DNA from 3 places in the Streptomyces sp. NPDC048111 genome. Region 2 is predicted to be linked to each of the others. Evidence: predicted binding sites of a transcription regulator. Region 2 holds the regulator's gene; each other region holds the start of a gene.
The links. Region 2 encodes HrcA, which represses chaperone genes, less so after heat shock. Its sites were predicted from a motif close to TTNGCACTCNGNNNNNCNGAGTGCNAA; they were not measured.
Positions count from the first base shown of each region.

Region 1: groL (chaperonin GroEL) is a predicted target of HrcA. The motif match lies at 1,925-1,951, and genes of this name have one in related genera.
Region 3: groES (co-chaperone GroES) is a predicted target of HrcA. The motif match lies at 3,881-3,907, and genes of this name have one in related genera.

Region 1 covers NZ_JBIDBD010000037.1:6,161-12,171, forward strand. Annotated here, with positions in the region: gene thrC (threonine synthase) at 1-10, shown strand, start outside; gene ACGF3I_RS32010 (MoaD/ThiS family protein) at 42-317, shown strand; gene ACGF3I_RS32015 (cold-shock protein) at 744-947, shown strand; gene groL (chaperonin GroEL) at 2,081-3,703, shown strand; gene ACGF3I_RS32025 (DUF4097 domain-containing protein) at 3,994-4,749, shown strand; gene ACGF3I_RS32030 (hypothetical protein) at 4,857-5,378, shown strand.
Region 2 covers NZ_JBIDBD010000039.1:29,772-35,782, reverse strand. Annotated here, with positions in the region: gene ACGF3I_RS32565 (16S rRNA (uracil(1498)-N(3))-methyltransferase) at 1-140, opposite strand, end outside; gene ACGF3I_RS32560 (nitronate monooxygenase) at 137-1,228, opposite strand; gene dnaJ (molecular chaperone DnaJ) at 1,386-2,522, opposite strand; gene hrcA (heat-inducible transcriptional repressor HrcA) at 2,523-3,542, opposite strand; gene ACGF3I_RS32545 (MBL fold metallo-hydrolase) at 3,698-4,420, shown strand; gene ACGF3I_RS32540 (DUF3097 domain-containing protein) at 4,508-5,332, shown strand; gene hemW (radical SAM family heme chaperone HemW) at 5,394-6,011, opposite strand, start outside.
Region 3 covers NZ_JBIDBD010000014.1:26,492-32,502, forward strand. Annotated here, with positions in the region: gene ACGF3I_RS21920 (hypothetical protein) at 1-1,576, opposite strand, end outside; gene groL (chaperonin GroEL) at 1,663-3,291, opposite strand; gene groES (co-chaperone GroES) at 3,427-3,735, opposite strand; gene ACGF3I_RS21935 (response regulator transcription factor) at 3,970-4,659, shown strand; gene ACGF3I_RS21940 (sensor histidine kinase) at 4,649-6,011, shown strand, end outside.

The DNA.
Region 1 (6,011 bases), on a different contig from region 2:
CGCCCACTGAGCACTGCCGAACGACTAGGAGCACCGACACCATGAGCGTGAACGTCCGCATCCCCACCATCCTGCGCACCTACACGGGCGGCCAGGCCGAGGTCGCCGCCGAGGGCACCACCCTCGCCGAGGTCATCGCCGACCTGGAGAAGAACCACACGGGCATCGCCGCGCGCGTCCTGGACGACCAGGGCAAGCTGCGCCGCTTCGTCAACGTGTACGTCAACGACGACGACGTCCGCTTCGAGCAGGGCCTGGAGACGGCCACGCCCGACGGTGCCGGTGTCTCGATCATCCCGGCGGTCGCTGGCGGCTGAACGCCGCAGCACCCCTGCACCCGCCGAACGCCGCGCGCGGTATTCGGAATTGCCCCCTCCGCACGAGAAGCGGAGGGGGCAATTCAACATGGTTGAGCGGGGTACAGTTGGGGAAGCCCCTTCGCTTCGTGTGCCGAGCGCATATGAGAACGCGACAACATGGGGTCAAAGTGTGAGAGCCCTTTGCGCCTTAAGTGCGCTTTGCCCGGCCCGACTTGCCCCGGAATGTTGAATTGATGGCATTCCGCTCTCCTCGCGTGCCCGGAATTCTCGTCCGATTGACCTGTTGCAGAGGGCAGTTGGGCAGATACATTCAGCCGCGGTCGACGCGTTCCGGCGCACACCCTCTCCTGTCGGAGGGTGCAGGTCTGACCCGGGTCCGCGAAGTGTGGTCCCGTGCAAGGGCCAGTAATAGGGGAGTTAGGCATGGCTCAGGGCACCGTCAAGTGGTTCAACGCGGAGAAGGGGTACGGCTTCATCGCGGTCGACGGTGGTGCGGATGTTTTCGTCCACTACAGCGCGATCCAGATGGACGGTTACCGCACCCTTGAAGAAGGTCAGCGAGTCGAGTTCGAGATCTCGCAGGGCCAGAAGGGTCCGCAGGCGGACATGGTCAAGCTCGCCGTCTGATCTCGGCGCGATCGACCACCGACGCAAGCAGGCATGAAGGGGGCCACCCCCAAAGGTGGCCCCCTTCACGCATCCCCTCCCCCTGGGGCTCCGCCCCGGGCCCCGAGCGCTTGCCCGGCCGCCCGTGCAGGGTTCGAAGGGCGCGGGCCCCTGCGGCTCCGCCCCAGACCCCGGGGGCGCTTGCCCACCGGCCCGCCCGTGACGGGGGTTGGCTGGGCACCGGCTCCCTGGGGCTGCGCCCCAGACCCCGAGGCGCTTGCCCACCCGCCCGCCCGTGCAGGGGGTTGTATCGGCTGAGCCCTGGGGCTGCGCCCCAGACCCCCCAGGGGGCTTGCCCACCCGCCCGCCCGTGACGCGGGTTGAAGGGTTCGGCCCCTGGGGCTGCGCCCCAGACCCGCTGAGGGGCTCCGCCCCTCGAACCCCGGCGGGGGCTGCGCCCCCTGCACCCCCGCTTTCGCGCCTGAACGGCGCTCGTCCTCAATCGCCGGACGGGCTGAGGTGGCCGATGCGGGCCAGCACCAGTGCTGCTAGGGGCGCGGGGAACTGCGCGAGAAGCGACCGCGGTCCGCACACGACCGCGGAGCCAAGGGGTGCGGGGAACTGCGCAACCCCCGGGCACCCCCAGCCCTGCCAGGGGCGCGGGGAACTGCGCGAGCAAGCGGGCACGGTCCGCATGCGACCGAGGTTTTTGGGGGCGCGGGGAACTGCGCGAGAAGCGACCACGGCCCGCAGGGGAGAGGGGGTTCGAGGGGCGCGGGGAACGGCGCGAGGAGCGAGCACGGCCCGCACACGGACGAGGGGTTGAGGGGCGCGGGGAACTGCGCACACCCCGGGCCCCGGGGGGCGGGCGGCCCCGGGTGGCATCCGCGGGCCCCCGGGGCGGCGCCCCCGGGACAGGCCGACCCGCAGGGCAAATCAGAGCGCCCGGTTCAAGAGACTCGCTTGCACTCGCAGGTGCCGAGTGCTAATCATTGGGCTTAGCACTCTCCAGGTGAGAGTGACAGAACTTGGATCGGGCCAGTGAGGCCCGCAACCCGGGTGGGGCAAGGAACCACAAGGGCTGCAGGCCGTCCGTCGCGGGCACGAGCGCGATCCACGAAGAACGCCACCCCTGTCCGGGAGGACCACTTCACATGGCCAAGATCATCGCGTTCGACGAGGAGGCACGGCGCGGTCTCGAGCGCGGGATGAACCAGCTCGCCGACGCCGTCAAGGTCACCCTCGGCCCCAAGGGCCGCAACGTCGTCCTCGAGAAGAAGTGGGGCGCCCCCACGATCACCAACGATGGTGTTTCCATCGCCAAGGAGATCGAGCTCGAGGACCCGTACGAGAAGATCGGCGCCGAGCTGGTCAAGGAAGTCGCCAAGAAGACGGACGACGTCGCCGGTGACGGAACGACCACCGCGACCGTCCTCGCCCAGGCCCTGGTGCGCGAGGGTCTGCGCAACGTCGCCGCCGGCGCCAACCCGATGGCCCTGAAGCGCGGCATCGAGAAGGCCGTCGAGGCCGTCTCCGCCGCCCTCCTGGAGCAGGCGAAGGATGTCGAGACCAAGGAGCAGATCGCTTCGACGGCCTCCATCTCCGCCGCCGACACCCAGATCGGCGAACTCATCGCCGAGGCGATGGACAAGGTCGGCAAGGAAGGCGTCATCACGGTCGAGGAGTCGCAGACCTTCGGTCTCGAGCTCGAGCTCACCGAGGGCATGCGCTTCGACAAGGGCTACATCTCGGCGTACTTCGCCACCGACATGGAGCGTATGGAGGCGTCGCTCGACGACCCGTACATCCTGATCGTCAACTCGAAGATCAGCTCGGTCAAGGACCTGCTGCCGCTCCTCGAGAAGGTCATGCAGTCCGGCAAGCCGCTGCTGATCATCGCCGAGGACGTCGAGGGCGAGGCCCTGTCGACCCTGGTCGTCAACAAGATCCGTGGCACCTTCAAGTCCGTCGCCGTCAAGGCCCCGGGCTTCGGTGACCGCCGCAAGGCCATGCTCGGCGACATCGCCATCCTCACGGGCGGCACCGTCATCTCCGAGGAGGTCGGCCTCAAGCTGGAGAACGCCGGTCTCGACCTGCTCGGCCGCGCCCGCAAGGTCGTCATCACCAAGGACGAGACGACGATCGTCGACGGCTCCGGTGACAGCGACCAGGTCCAGGGCCGCGTCAACCAGATCCGCGCCGAGATCGAGAACAGCGACTCGGACTACGACCGCGAGAAGCTCCAGGAGCGCCTCGCCAAGCTCGCCGGCGGCGTGGCCGTCATCAAGGCGGGCGCGGCCACCGAGGTCGAGCTCAAGGAGCGCAAGCACCGCATCGAGGACGCCGTTCGCAACGCGAAGGCGGCCGTCGAGGAGGGCATCGTCGCCGGTGGTGGCGTGGCCCTGCTCCAGGCTTCCGCGGTCTTCGAGAAGCTTGAGCTCGACGGTGACGAGGCGACCGGCGCCAACGCCGTGAAGCTCGCCCTGGAGGCCCCGCTCAAGCAGATCGCCGTCAACGGTGGTCTCGAGGGTGGCGTCGTCGTGGAGAAGGTGCGCAACCTGGCCGTCGGCCACGGTCTGAACGCCGCGACCGGCGAGTACGTCGACATGATCGCCGAGGGCATCATCGACCCGGCGAAGGTCACGCGCTCCGCGCTGCAGAACGCCGCCTCCATCGCGGCGCTCTTCCTCACCACCGAGGCCGTCATCGCCGACAAGCCGGAGAAGGCCGCCGCGGCCGCTCCGGGCGGCATGCCGGGCGGTGACATGGACTTCTGAGCCCCGGCTCAGCAGCTCCTGGTCGTAACCGAGGGCGGCACCCCCATCGCGGGGGTGCCGCCCTCGGGCGTTCCCCGAACCTCTCCCGCACGTCCACCTCCGAACCTCTCCCGCACTTCTTCCGGACTTCTCCCGTGGTTCGCGCAGTGTGCGGGGTTCGGTTTTCCCACCCATCGAAGGTGGTGCTGGCTCCATGGTGAAGGCCTTCGGGCGGGGCTAACTTGGTGATCGGAGGGCGCGACCGGCCCTGATCGGCACACAGCCGACTGACGTACACCTGGGGGAGTTTCATGCGTACCGCACGCCGGCTGATCCGTACCGTCGCGGCAGCGAGCCTGACCGCGCTCGCGGTCGTCGCGCTGGGCGCGTGCGGCTCGATGGACGCGATGGGCGACACGACGTTCAAGGACGACGCGAAGCTCAAGGACCGCATCACCGCGGTACGCATAGACGGCCGAGCGGACGGCTTCCGGGTGCGCGGCAAGAACAAGCTGACCCAGGCGTCCGTGCACCGCGAGGTCACCTACCGGGGCAAGTCGAAGCCGCAGGATCCGACGTTCCGGGTGGACAACGGCGTACTGGTCCTCGGCGGTTGCGCGGGCCACTGCTCGGTGGACTACGTGGTGGACGTCCCGGCGGGCGTCCCCGTCACGGGCACGACACGAGCGGGCCGGCTGAGCCTGTCGTCCGTGGGTCAGGTGCAGGTGTCCACCGACGACGGCGGAGTGAAGGTGCGCGGCGCGACGGGCCCGGTCGACATCCGCACGAGCAACGGCGCGATCGACGCGGACGGCCTGAAGGGCGCGAACACCACGGCCACCACATCGAACGGCTCGATCTCCCTCTCGCCCGACACGGCCCAGGACATCACGGCCCGCTCCAGCAACGGCAGCATCACGGTGACGGCCCCGCGCGCCCCCTACCGCGTCTCGGCCCGCACCAGCCACGGCCGCCAGGCTCTCGGCATACCCGACGACCCCTCCGCCCCCCACCACCTGACGCTGACGAGCGCCAACGGCGGCATCACCCTGAAGCAAGCCAAGTAGCCTCGGCGAACCGCCACCCCACCCCCGCCTCGGACCGTCACCGGCCGTCACACTCCGCGCCCATTCGGACGCGAAGCGCAACAAGTGACGACTAAGGTGGGAGCCAAGTGCGCAACAAGGGAGGGGTGTTGGCGACGAGCGAGGATGAGGGAGCGCCGCATCCACCGCCCCGGATGTTCGGCGTGCTGGACGTGGGGGCCGCGGCGGCGGGCGACGTGGTCGCCGAGCTGTCGTCCTTCACGACGTTCCGGCGCCGGGTGGACGAACTGCTCCGCACCCTCAAAGGGTCACCGGCCGGCCCGCACGAAGTGGGTCAACAGCGCGTGGCCCGCGACCAGTTCGGCGGCGGGGCCGCCGCCTTCCACGAGGCATCGGGCCTGTTCGCCTCCTACGACAGGGTGATCGCCGAACTGGAAACCCTGTCGACTCTGCTGGCGGACTCCCTTGAAGGCATGGGCATCGCGGTCCTCGCCTCGCACGAGGGCTACCAGAACATTGACGAGGACGTCCGCCGACGGATGGCCGCGATCAGCGAGGAGACCAGAAAGCACTACGGCCCCGCCCCTGCCCGGCCCGCCCCGGCCCCGGGCAAGCCCCGCCCCGGCGGCGACACCGGAGGCACGATCTGATGGGCGCGAGCACCCCCTTCGAGGGAATGAGCCACGAGGCGATGCTGGCCTGGCTGGACCGGGCGAACGGAGGCACGGTCCAACAAGCGGCCGACCGGCTGGCCGCCGCGGCCCAGGAGATCCGCACGATCGCGGACGACCTGAAGGTCCGCCCCCAGTGGGTGGAGTGGAAGGGTGCGGGCGCGGACGCGTTCCGCACCTGGAGCGCGGACCTGGCCAACGCCGCGCTCCGCCTGGGCGACTTCAGCGAAGGCTCCGCAAAATGGCTGACCCAGGCCGCATCCGCCATCGCCACGGCCCAGGCGGCCATGCCCCGAGCCACCCCGCCCCCAAACCCGGCGCGGGCCCCCCGCGAGCACCCACAAGAACCGACGCCCCTGGAATCGGACCGTGAACGGCTCCGCCAGGAGGCGGTGACCCAAATGAGAAAGCTGAGCCAGGCCTACCGGCACTGCGAAACCCAGTTGAACGCCCTTGAGCGGCCCCGGTTTCCGTCGATGCCGACTGCGATCGTGCCGGAGCACGTCCGGTTGCGCGACCGAAATGGCACGGACATTGGCTCGGTTCCGGCGGGCCAGGATGCTGGTCCCCTCGCCCGCAGTGCCCCAGCGCATGCACACGCGTCCGCCTCTT
Region 2 (6,011 bases):
CTGCCCGCGCCGTCGGTGAGCGTGACCCGCTCGTCCGCGCGCAGACGCTTGACGGAGACCGCGTGGCGCCCCTCGGCGCCGTCCAGGACGTACTCGCCGCCGCCCGGCACCTTGTCGACAACGAAGACCGGGGCGGTCATGACGCACTCCTCATGTTCCTCAGGTTCTGCAGGGTGACGGTCAACTCGGCTGCTGCGGCGTCGAGTTCGTCCGCCAGGACCTCGACGAGCCGACCCGCCGGAAGCTCACGGGCGAGCCGGTGGCCCTGGCCCGCCCAGAGCGCCATGCCCTGGGGGTCGCCCGCGGCGGCGGCGGCCTTGCGCACGGCGGCGGTGAGCTGGTGCACCTGGGGGTAGCCGGCGGGGGCGTACGGGCCGTGCTCGCGCATGAAACGGTTCACCAGGCCGCGGGCCGGCCGCCCGGAGAAGGCCCGCGTCAACTCCGTACGGACGAAGAGCGGGTTGGTCAGGGCCTGCTTGTGCAGCACGTTCGCACCGGACTCCGGGCACACCAGGAACGCCGTGCCCAGCTGCGCCGCGTCCGCGCCGGCCGCGAGCACCGCGGCGATCTGGGCCCCGCGCATCAGGCCGCCGCTCGCGACGATCGGCAGCTGCACCGCCTCGCGGACGAGGCCGATCAGCGTGAGCAGTCCGATGCCGGCGCCGCCCGCCTCGGGGTCGTCGCGGTGGGTGCCCTGGTGGCCGCCCGCCTCGACGCCCTGCACGCACACCGCGTCCGCGCCCGCCCACTGCGCGGCCTGCGCCTCCTGGGGCGTGGTGACGGTGACGATCGTGTACGTGCCGACCTTGGCGAAGGCGTCGAGCACGGCGCGCTCGGGGCAGCCGAAGGTGAACGAGACGACCGGCACCGGGTCCTCGCGCAGGATGGCGAGCTTGGCCTCGTAGTTGTCGTCGCCGCCGGAGTCCGCGTCGCCGAGCGGCGTCTCGTACCAGGAGGCCTCGCCGGCGAGCTGGTGGCGGTAGACCTCGATGGCGGCGGGGTCGGTGTGCGGTTCCTGCGGCATGAACAGGTTGACGCCGAAGGGCTGGCCGGTCAGCCCCCGCACCTGCTTGATCTCCTGGTACATGCCGTCGGCGGTCTTGTACCCGGCGGCCAGGAATCCGAGCCCCCCGGCCTCGGACACGGCCGCGGCCAGCGCCGGACCGGAGGCGCCGCCCGCCATGGGCGCCTGCACGATCGGATACCGGCAGAGATCGGTCAAAGCCATGCCCGCATCGTGCCACGCGGTTGCTCCCGCGCCGAATCGCCGGATCGCCACGGGGCAGTGACCCTGGCCACGATTCCGGGCGCCGCGCCGGGGCGGCGCCCGCCGAAAACGGAAGGGGCCGTGGGGGAGATCTCCCCCACGGCCCCCTCCACCGGACTCAGCGTCCGTTGAACGCGTCCTTCAGACGGGAGAACAGGCCCTGCTGGCCGGGCTGGAACTGCCCGGTGGGGCGCTCCTCGCCGCGCAGCTTGGCCAGCTGGCGCAGCAGGTCCTCCTGCTGCGGGTCCAGCTTGCTCGGGGTCAGGACCTCGACGTGGACGATCAGGTCGCCGCGCCCGCCGCCGCGCAGATGCGTGATGCCGCGGCCGTGCAGCGGAATGGACTGGCCGGACTGGCTGCCCGGGCGGATGTCCACCTCCTCCATGCCGTCGAGCGTCTGGAGCGGCACCTTGGTGCCGAGCGCCGCCGCCGTCATGGGGATGGTGACCGTGCAGTGCAGGTCGTCGCCACGGCGCTGGAAGACGTCGTGCGGCACCTCGTGGATCTCCACGTACAGGTCGCCGGCGGGGCCGCCGCCGGGGCCGACCTCGCCCTCGCCCGCGAGCTGGATCCGGGTGCCGTTGTCGACGCCGGCCGGGATCTTCACGGTGAGGCTGCGCCGCGAGCGGATCCGGCCGTCGCCCGCGCACTCCGGGCACGGAGTGGGGACCACGGTGCCGAAGCCCTGGCACTGGGGGCAGGGGCGCGAGGTCATGACCTGGCCCAGGAAGGAGCGGGTGACCTGGGACACCTCGCCGCGACCGCGGCACATGTCACAGGTCTGCGCGGAGGTGCCGGGGGCTGCGCCCTCGCCCGAGCAGGTCGTGCACACCACGGCGGTGTCGACCTGGATCTCCTTGGTGGTGCCGAAGGCCGCCTCGTTGAGGTCGATCTCCAGACGGATCATGGCGTCCTGGCCGCGGCGGGTCCGCGAGCGCGGGCCGCGCTGCGACGCCGTGCCGAAGAAGGCGTCCATGATGTCCGAGAAGTTGCCGAAGCCGCCCGCGCCGAAGCCGCCGGCCCCGCCGCCGCCCGACGACGACAGCGGGTCGCCGCCGAGGTCGTAGACCTGCTTCTTCTGCGGGTCCGACAGCACCTCGTACGCGGCGTTGATCTCCTTGAAGCGCTCCTGCGTCTTCGGGTCCGGATTCACGTCCGGGTGGAGTTCGCGTGCGAGGCGCCGGAACGCCTTCTTGATCTCGTCCTGTGATGCGTCGCGGCGCACGCCGAGTACGGCGTAGTAGTCCGTGGCCACTTACGACTCCGCCAGGATCTGTCCGACGTAACGTGCCACTGCGCGTACCGCTCCCATCGTTCCGGGGTAATCCATGCGGGTCGGTCCGACCACGCCGAGTTTGGCGACCGCCTCGCCGCCGGAACCGTAGCCGACCGAGACGACGGACGTGGAGTTCAGTCCTTCATGGGCGTTGTTCTCGTGCCCGATGCGTACGGTCATGCCCGATTCCTTGGCCTCGCCGAGCAGCTTGAGCAGCACGACCTGCTCCTCAAGCGCCTCCAGCACCGGCCTGATGGTCAGCGGGAAGTCGTGTCCGAAGCGGGTGAGATTGGCGGTGCCGCCGATCATCAGCCGCTCCTCGGTCTCTTCGACCAGGGTTTCCAGGAGGGTGGCGAGGACCGTCGAAACGGTTCCCCGGTCCTCGGGTTCGAAGGACTCCGGCAGGTCCTGCACCAGTTGCGGCACGTCCGCGAAGCGGCGTCCCACCACTCGTGCGTTGAGCCGGGCCCTCAGGTCCGCGAGCGCGGCCTCGCCGAACGGCGCCGGGCAGTCGACCATGCGCTGCTCGACGCGGCCGGTGTCCGTGATCAGCACCAGCATCAGCCGGGCCGCCGCGAGGGAGAGGAGCTCCACGTGCCGCACCGTGGACCGGGTCAGCGACGGGTACTGGACGACCGCGACCTGCCGGGTCAGCTGCGCGAGCAGCCGCACCGTGCGGGCCACGACGTCGTCCAGGTCGACCGCGCTGTCCAGGAAGTTCTGGATCGCGCGGCGCTCCGGCGACGACAGGGGCTTGACGCCCGCGAGCCGGTCGACGAAGAGCCGGTAGCCCTTGTCCGTCGGGATGCGGCCGGCGCTGGTGTGGGGCTGGGCGATGAAGCCCTCCTCCTCCAGGACGGCCATGTCGTTGCGCACGGTCGCCGGGGAGACGCCCAGGGCGTGCCGCTCGGTCAGGGCCTTGGACCCGACCGGCTCCTCGGTGCCGACGTAGTCCTGGACGATGGCGCGCAGCACCTCGAGCCTGCGTTCACTGAGCATCGCGCACACCTCCAGTTGCCGTCCGTTTTGGCACTCGCTGTGTTCGAGTGCCAGCAAACCCCCGGCCAGTGTACGGCCCACCGGTACGCCCCGGGCAAGGCGGCCGACCACGCTACCGCGCGGTGTCGCCCCGCGATTGCCGATAGCGTCGCGTCATGGACGTGCGTTGGGAAGAGGTGGGCTGGGAGCGGCTCGGCGTCGGAGTGGGGCGCAGACGCCTTCCCGGCTGGGACGCCACGGCCGCGCTGGTCGCCGGCGAGCGCTCGCTCCTGCTGTGCGACACCGGCGCGACGCTCCGCGAGGGCGCCGAACTGCGCGCCCAGGCCGAGGCGCTCTTCGGCCGTCGTGTGACCCATATCGCGCTCAGCCACCCCCACTTCGACCACGTCCTCGGCACGGCGGCGTTCGCCGGGGCCGAGGTGTACGCGGCGGTCGGCATCGGGCGGGCGCTCGGCCGGGAGGAGCTGCGTGCCGACGCGGTGGCGCAGGGGGTGGCTCCGCGGGAGGCGTCCGAGGCGGTGGACGTCCTGGTGCTGCCGCACCACGAGGTGAGCGGCGAGTGGACGCTGGACCTGGGGGGCCGTCAGGTGCTGCTCGCGAACGTCGGCCCCGGGCACACCGGGCACGACCTGGCGGTGCTCGTGCCGGCCGCGGGCGACTCCCCGGAGATCGTCTTCTGCGGGGACCTCGTGGAGGAGTCGGGCGAGCCCCAGGCCGGCCCCGACGCCCTCCCCTCCCGCTGGCCGGCCGCCCTGGACCGCCTGCTCGCGCTGGGCGGCGAGCGGGCGGTGTACGTGCCGGGGCACGGGGCGGTGGTGGACGCGGCGTTCGTCCGGGGGCAGCGGGAGGGGCTGGCGAGGCGGTTCGGGGTGTCGTAGCGCCGGCGCCGCGCAAACGGCGGCGCGTGCGGTGCCGGGCGCACCACTGCCGCCCGCGCGGGGCCGGCCTCGCCAATAATGAGCCCTATGCGCAGCTACAGCCCGGACCTGACCCCGCCCTGGAAGAAGAAGCAGGCGCCCGTTCCCGAGGTGCCCGCCGAGGTCGATCTCGTCGTCGAGGAAGTCTCCACCGGATTCTGCGGGGCGGTGATCCGCTGCGAGAAGACGGCCGAGGGGCCGACGGTCACCCTGGAGGACCGGTTCGGCAAGCACCGCGTCTTCCCGCTCGTGCCGCGCGGGTTCCTCCTGGAGGGCAAGGCGGTCACCCTCGTACGTCCCTCGGGCGCGGCCCCCGCGCCCCAGCGGCCCGCCCGTACCGCCTCCGGGTCGATCGCCGTGCCCGGAGCGCGGGCGCGGGTCGCCCGGGCGGGGCGGATCTATGTCGAGGGGCGGCACGACGCGGAGCTGGTCGAGCGGGTCTGGGGTGACGACCTGCGCATCGAGGGTGTGGTCGTCGAGTACCTGGAGGGCATCGACGACCTCCCGGCGATCGTCGCCGAGTTCGCCCCCGGGCCGGACGCGCGGCTCGGGGTCCTGGTGGACCATCTCGTGCCCGGGTCGAAGGAGTCCCGTATCGCGGCGTCCGTGACGCATCCGGACGTGCTGGTCGTCGGGCACCCCTACATCGACGTGTGGGAGGCCGTGAAGCCGGCGTCCGTGGGGATCGCCGCGTGGCCGGTGGTGCCGCGGGGGCAGGACTGGAAGACGGGGGTGTGCCGGGCGCTGGGGTGGCCGGAGAACACGGGGGCGGCGTGGGCCCGGATCCTGTCCGGGGTGCGCTCGTACCGGGACCTGGATCCTTCGCTGCTGGGCTCGGTGGAGCATCTGATCGACTTCGTCACGGCGCCGTGAGCCCGCGGCGCGCTGCTAGGGCCCAGCCCCCGGGAAGCCCCTGAAAGCCCCCCCTCCGGGGTCAGTCGACCAGGGCTCGGACCACCGCGTCGGCCAGGAGGCGGCCGCGCAGGGTCAGCGCCGCGCGGCCCGCGCCGAAGGCATCCTCCTCCAGCAGTCCCGAACCCACCGCCTCCCGCGCCGCGGCGAGCCCGGCCGGGTTCAGCAGGGTCAGGGGGCAGCCCTCGCGCAGGCGGAGTTCCAGGAGGATGCGCTCCACCCGGCGGTCCTCGGCCGACAGGAGCTCGCGGCCCGCGCCGGGCGAGCGTCCGGAGGCCAGGGCCGCCGCGTACGCACCGGGGTGCTTGACGTTCCACCACCGCACCCCGCCCACATGGCTGTGCGCGCCGGGCCCGGCCCCCCACCAGTCCGCCCCGCGCCAGTACAGCTCGTTGTGCAGGCAGCGGCCCGCCGCGGTGGTGGCCCAGTTGGAGACCTCGTACCAGGAGTAGCCCGCCGCGCCCAGCACCTCGTCCGCGATCAGGTAGCGGTCGGCGTGCTCGTCGTCGTCGGTCATGGGCACCTCGCCGCGGCGGATGCGCCGGGCGAGCTGCGTGCCCTCCTCGACGATCAGGGCGTACGCGCTGATGTGGTCGGGGCCCGCGCCGACCGCCGCGGTGAGCGAGGCGCGCCAGTCGTC
Region 3 (6,011 bases), on a different contig from region 2:
GCAGGCAGACCGCCCCCAGTTGCCGGTCACGCCGGACGTCCTGAGGGAGCTCCCGTGCCGCGTCCGCGGCGTCGGTCAGGGCGCACACCTCCCTGTCGCGTTCGCCGCCGCGGCCCAGCTCGTCGGCGATGTCGATCAGTGCGGAGACCCTCATGTGGGGTTCCGGCAGCGCGAGGGCGGTCCTCCTGGCCCTGGGCTCGTCGCCCAGGGCCACCCAGACCACCGGGAGCGGCAGAGGGGTCCGTTCAATGCGCTCGGTGAGGGCCGTTCGCTTGATGGCCAGACGCAGCAGGCTCAGCAGCTGGTCGTCCTGGCCGGGGTCGAGGAGTTCCTCGGTGGCCCGGATCTGCTCCACGGCCTCCGCATCGCCGCCCGTGGCATCCCGCATGCGGCGATGCAGCGCGTCGTCGCCGGCGCACAGCAGCATGCGCTCCACGTCCCGGCGCATGCGCAGCATCAGGAAGTAGCCCCGCATCAGGTACTCCGGCGTCGACGCCGGCCAGCCGAGGCGGCGGTGCTCGGCGAACCAGTCGTGGAGCTGGTCCCGGCAGGCGTCCAGCGCCCGGTGCCCCAGCATCTCCACCGCCTGGCGCTGCAGTTCCTCATGGCCCAGCAGGACCACCTCGGACCGCGCGTCCTCCCCCTCCGTCCCCGATGCGGAACGCCGCAGCGAGAACGTCCGTCCTGCCTTGCTGCGCAGGAGGTCCTTCACCTCGTACGCGGTGGCGCCGGTGAGCCGGGCGAGGTCGTCCATCGTCAGACCGCCGCCGGCCGCGACGATCAGACCGAGCAGTGCCCGGTGCAGGTCCCCCGCCGTGAGGAAGCTCTTCAGCTCGCGCTCGGCCTCGTGCCTGATCGCCTTCGCCGAGGGTGAGGGGGTGAGCAGCCGCACCACGTCGGGGCTGCGCAGCGGATGGCCGTGCGCCACGTCGGGAGGCAGCGGCGGGTTGAGCCGGCCCGCGCACAGCACCCACAGCCCGGCCGTCGTGTCCATGGGCAGGAGACTCGCGATGCTGTGCGCGTCGGGGCCGGTGTGCACCCCGTGGTCCTCGTCGAGTCCGTCCACCAGGAGCACCAGGCGCTCGCGCCGCTCGGCGCAGATCCGGGCGGCCCGTTCGTACAGCGCGAGCAGGTGGGCCGCCCGGACCGTGGCGGGCAGGAAGGCGGGAAGCGCCTCCCCCGTCAGCTCGGCCAGCTGTTCCAGGACGACATCGACGTACGCCACCACATCGTTCTGCGCCCCGGACCGCGCGGTGACGAAGAACGGTACGACACGCACGCCCTCGGGCGGATGCAGGGCGAACCACGCCAGCAGAGCGGTCTTGCCGGCCCAGGCGTCCGCGCGCCACCAGGCGTACCCGGGGGTGGAGTCGGCGCGGCAGAACTTCGCAAGCTCCGCCAACTCGGCTTCCCGGCCCACCAGTTGGGACGGGGCCATCCGGCGGACATGCTCCCAGTACGCCGACCGGACCGCGGGCGCCGACCCCTGGGTGACGTAGACCGTGTTGCGGTCCCCGACCACCGCCGCGCCCACCACGTCGCTCAGCTCGACCGTCCGCCCCGCGTCCTCCCCCATATGCCCATCATGCCAACGCCGAAGGCCCGGCACCCCCCGAAGGGGACGCCGGGCCTCTGGTGTGCGGGGCTACCGCTGACCGGGGGTCAGTGGGAGTGGCCGTGACCGTGGCCGTGACCGGCCTCGGGCTCCTCCTCGGCCGGCTTCTCGACGACCAGGGTCTCGGTCGTGAGCAGCAGGGAGGCGATGGAGGCGGCGTTCTCCAGGGCGGAGCGGGTGACCTTGACCGGGTCGATGACGCCGGCCTTGACCAGGTCGCCGTACTCGCCGGTGGCGGCGTTGAAGCCGAAGCCCTTGTCGAGCTCGCTCACCTTGGAGGTGATGACGTAGCCCTCGAGGCCGGCGTTCTCGGCGATCCAGCGCAGCGGCTCGACGACGGCGCGGCGCACGACCGCGACACCGGTGGCCTCGTCGCCGGTCTTGTCGAGGTTGCCCTCGAGGACCTTGGCGGCGTGCACCAGGGCGGAGCCACCACCGGAGACGATGCCCTCCTCGACCGCGGCGCGGGTCGCGGAGATGGCGTCCTCCAGACGGTGCTTGCGCTCCTTGAGCTCCACCTCGGTGGCGGCACCGACCTTGATCACGCACACGCCGCCGGCCAGCTTCGCGAGGCGCTCCTGGAGCTTCTCGCGGTCCCAGTCGGAGTCCGTGGCCTCGATCTCGGCCTTGATCTGGGCGACGCGGCCCTCGACGTCGGCCTTGTTGCCGCCGCCGTCGACGATCGTGGTGTCGTCCTTGGTGATGGTGACGCGGCGCGCGGTGCCGAGCACCTCGAGACCGGCCTGGTCGAGCTTGAGGCCGACCTCTTCGGCGATGACGGTCGCACCGGTGAGGGTGGCGATGTCCTGCAGCATGGCCTTGCGGCGGTCGCCGAAGCCCGGGGCCTTGACGGCCACGGCGTTGAACGTGCCGCGGATCTTGTTGACGACCAGGGTGGAGAGCGCCTCGCCCTCGACATCCTCGGCGATGATCAGGAGCGGCTTGGAGGCGCCGGCCTGGATGACCTTCTCCAGGAGCGGCAGCAGGTCCTGGATCGAGGCGATCTTGCCCTGGTTGATCAGGATGTACGGGTCGTCGAGGACGGCCTCCATACGCTCCTGGTCGGTGACCATGTAGTGCGAGAGGTAGCCCTTGTCGAAGGCCATGCCCTCGGTGAACTCGAGGTCCACACCGAAGGTGTTGGACTCCTCGACGGTGATGACACCGTCCTTGCCGACCTTGTCCATGGCCTCGGCGATGAGCTCGCCGATCTGCTTGTCCTGGGCGGACAGCGCGGCGACGGCGGCGATGTCGGTCTTGTCCTCGATCGGACGGGCGGTCGCGAGCAGCTCGTCGGAGACGGCCTTGACCGCGGCGTCGATGCCCTTCTTCAGGGCGGCCGGGGAGGCGCCGGCGGCGACGTTGCGCAGACCCTCGCGGACCAGCGCCTGGGCCAGCACGGTCGCGGTGGTGGTGCCGTCACCCGCGATGTCGTTGGTCTTGGTCGCCACCTCCTTGACGAGCTGGGCGCCCAGGTTCTCGTACGGGTCGTCGAGCTCGACCTCGCGCGCGATGGTCACGCCGTCGTTGGTGATGGTGGGGGCGCCGAACTTCTTGTCGATGACGACGTTGCGGCCCTTGGGGCCGATCGTCACCTTCACGGTGTCGGCAAGCTTGTTGACGCCGCGCTCAAGGGCGCGACGGGCGTCCTCGTCGAACTTCAGGATCTTCGCCATGGGAGCGGTTCAGCCCTCTCGAAACTCGGGTTAATGACACTGCGCCCCTCGCCGCCCGGCAATCAGCGGGGTGACCAGGGGCGCAGCTCTCAAAGCATTCGCTTCGAACGCGAAGTACTCACGTACTCCGGTGAATTACTTCTCGATGACCGCAAGCACGTCGCGGGCCGAGAGGACGAGGTACTCCTCGCCGTTGTACTTCACCTCGGTGCCGCCGTACTTGCTGTACAGCACGATGTCGCCGGTGCTGACGTCGAGCGGAAGGCGCTCGCCGTTCTCGAAGCGGCCCGGGCCCACGGCCAGGACGACGCCCTCCTGGGGCTTCTCCTTGGCGGTGTCCGGAATGACCAGGCCGGAGGCCGTGGTCTGCTCGGCGTCGAGCGGCTGGACCACAATGCGGTCCTCGAGCGGCTTGATGGCAACCTTGGAGCTGGTGGTCGTCACGATCCGGTCTCCCCCTTCGGAGATCTCACGGGGTTAACTGTCTGGGGTGGCGACCAGGTGGATCCGTCGTCGCGGGTGCCGGACCTGCCCGTCGCTACTTGGCACTCTCCGGTGGGGAGTGCCAGAAGCGAGACTAGGACGGCGATTAGCACTCGGTCAAGCGGAGTGCCAATGTGCCACCGCCGCGGCGGATCGCGCGGGGCCCGCCTCCGGGCCTGTGTGACCCTGGAGGGCATGCGCATTCTGGTCGTCGAGGACGAAACCGGGCTCGCCGACTCGCTGCGTCGGGGCATCTCCGCCGAGGGGCACTGGGTCGACCTCGCCCACGACGGCCACCGCGGGCTCGACCTCGCGCTCACCGGCGGGTACGACGCGGTCGTGCTCGATCTGATGCTGCCGGGGCTCAGCGGCTACGAGATCTGCCGCCGGATGCGCGCGCTCGGCGATCCCACCCCGGTCCTGATGCTGACCGCGCGCGACGGCGAGTACGACGAGGCCGACGGGCTCGACTCGGGGGCGGACGACTATCTGACCAAGCCGTTCTCGTTCGTGGTGCTGCTCGCCCGGCTGCGGGCGCTCGGCCGCCGGGCGGGCGCCGAACGCCCGGGCCCGCTCCAGGCCGGTGACCTCACGCTCGACCCCGGCGCCCGGCGCTGCCGCCGGGACGGCCGCGAGATCGAGCTGACCGCGCGCGAACTGGCCGTCCTCGCCTGCCTGATGGCCGAGCCGGGACGGGCCGTGACCAAGCAGCACGTCCTGGACGAGGTCTGGGACGGCGGCACGGGCACGGCCGGCGGGATCGATCCGAACATCGTCGAGGTGTACGTCTCCTCGCTCCGCAAGAAGATCGACGCCCCGTTCGGGCGCCGGTCGATCCTGACCGTGCACGGCGTCGGTTACCGGATGTCCCCCGATGGCGGCTGAGCCGCGCCGCCGGACCGTGGGGCGGCTGCTGCCGAGGACCGTGCGGGGCAAGGTGGCCGCTGCCGCGGCCCTCGCGATGGCGCTGCTGCTCGCCGCGGGCGGGATCTGGCTCTTCCTCGTCCTGCGCTCCAATCTGCTGGACAACACCACGGGCCGCACCGAACTGGCGGCCCGCAAGGTCGCCGCCCAGGTCGACGCCGGGACCGTACGCCCGCAGCTCCCGCCGCCGGACGACGGCGTGGACCTGGTCGTGGTCCTGGACGAGCGGGGCCGGGTGAGCGCGGCGAGTCAGCGCACCGGGGCCGCCGCGGAGCTGGCCGGGCTGCGCCCGCCGCCCGGCCGGGACTCGGCGTCGCGGGTCCTGAACGAGGGCGGCCGGCACGAGGTCGCGGTGGTCGTCCGCGCCCAGCTGCCCGGCGGGCCCGCGAGCTACGTGTACGGCACGACCGTCCTCAACGACGTGGACGACGCCACCGGCGCCATCGGCTGGGCGCTGCTCGCCAGCGCCCCGCCGCTGATCGCGCTGGCCGCCGCCATCGCCTGGGCCGGCACCGGGCTCGCGCTGCGCCCGGTCACCTCGATCCGCACCGAGCTGGCCGAGGTCAGTTCGAGCGAGCTGGACCGGCGGGTGCCCGATCCGGGCGGCGGTGACGAGATCGCGCTGCTCGCCCGGACCGTGAACGCCACCCTCGACCGGCTCGAACAGGCCCATGTCCGCCAGCGCGAGTTCGTCGCGGACGCCTCGCACGAGCTGCGCAACCCGATCGCCGCCGTCCGCTCGCGGCTCGAAGTCGCCCTGACGTCACCGGACTTGGCCGCCGTCAGGGCCGCGCTCGACGACACCGAGCGGCTCCAGCGGATCGCCGCCGACCTGCTGCTCCTGGCCCGCCTCGACGCCCGGCACCGGCCGCTCGCCGAGCCCGTCGACCTCGCGCTCATCGCCGCCGAGGACACCGCGCGCCGGCGCGCCGCCCGGGTCCCGGTACGGCTCGCGGCCGACGCCCCCGTACCGGTGCGCGGCGATCCCGCGCAGCTGGAGCGGATGCTGGCCAACCTCGTCGACAACGCCGTGCGTCACGCGCGGACGGCGGTACGGGTGCGGGCCGCGCGCGAGGGGGACGGCGCGGTCGTGGAGGTACGCGACGACGGGCCCGGGGTGCCGGCCGCCGACCGGGCGCGGATCTTCGAGCGCTTCGTACGGCTCGACGCGGCCCGCGCCCGGGAGAGCGGCGGCACCGGGCTCGGGCTGGCTATCGCCCGCGAGATCGCGCGGGCCCACGGCGGTGAGCTGACGGCGGGAGCGGGGCCGGGCGCGGTGTTCACGGTGCGGCTGCCGGCGCGGCGACCGGACG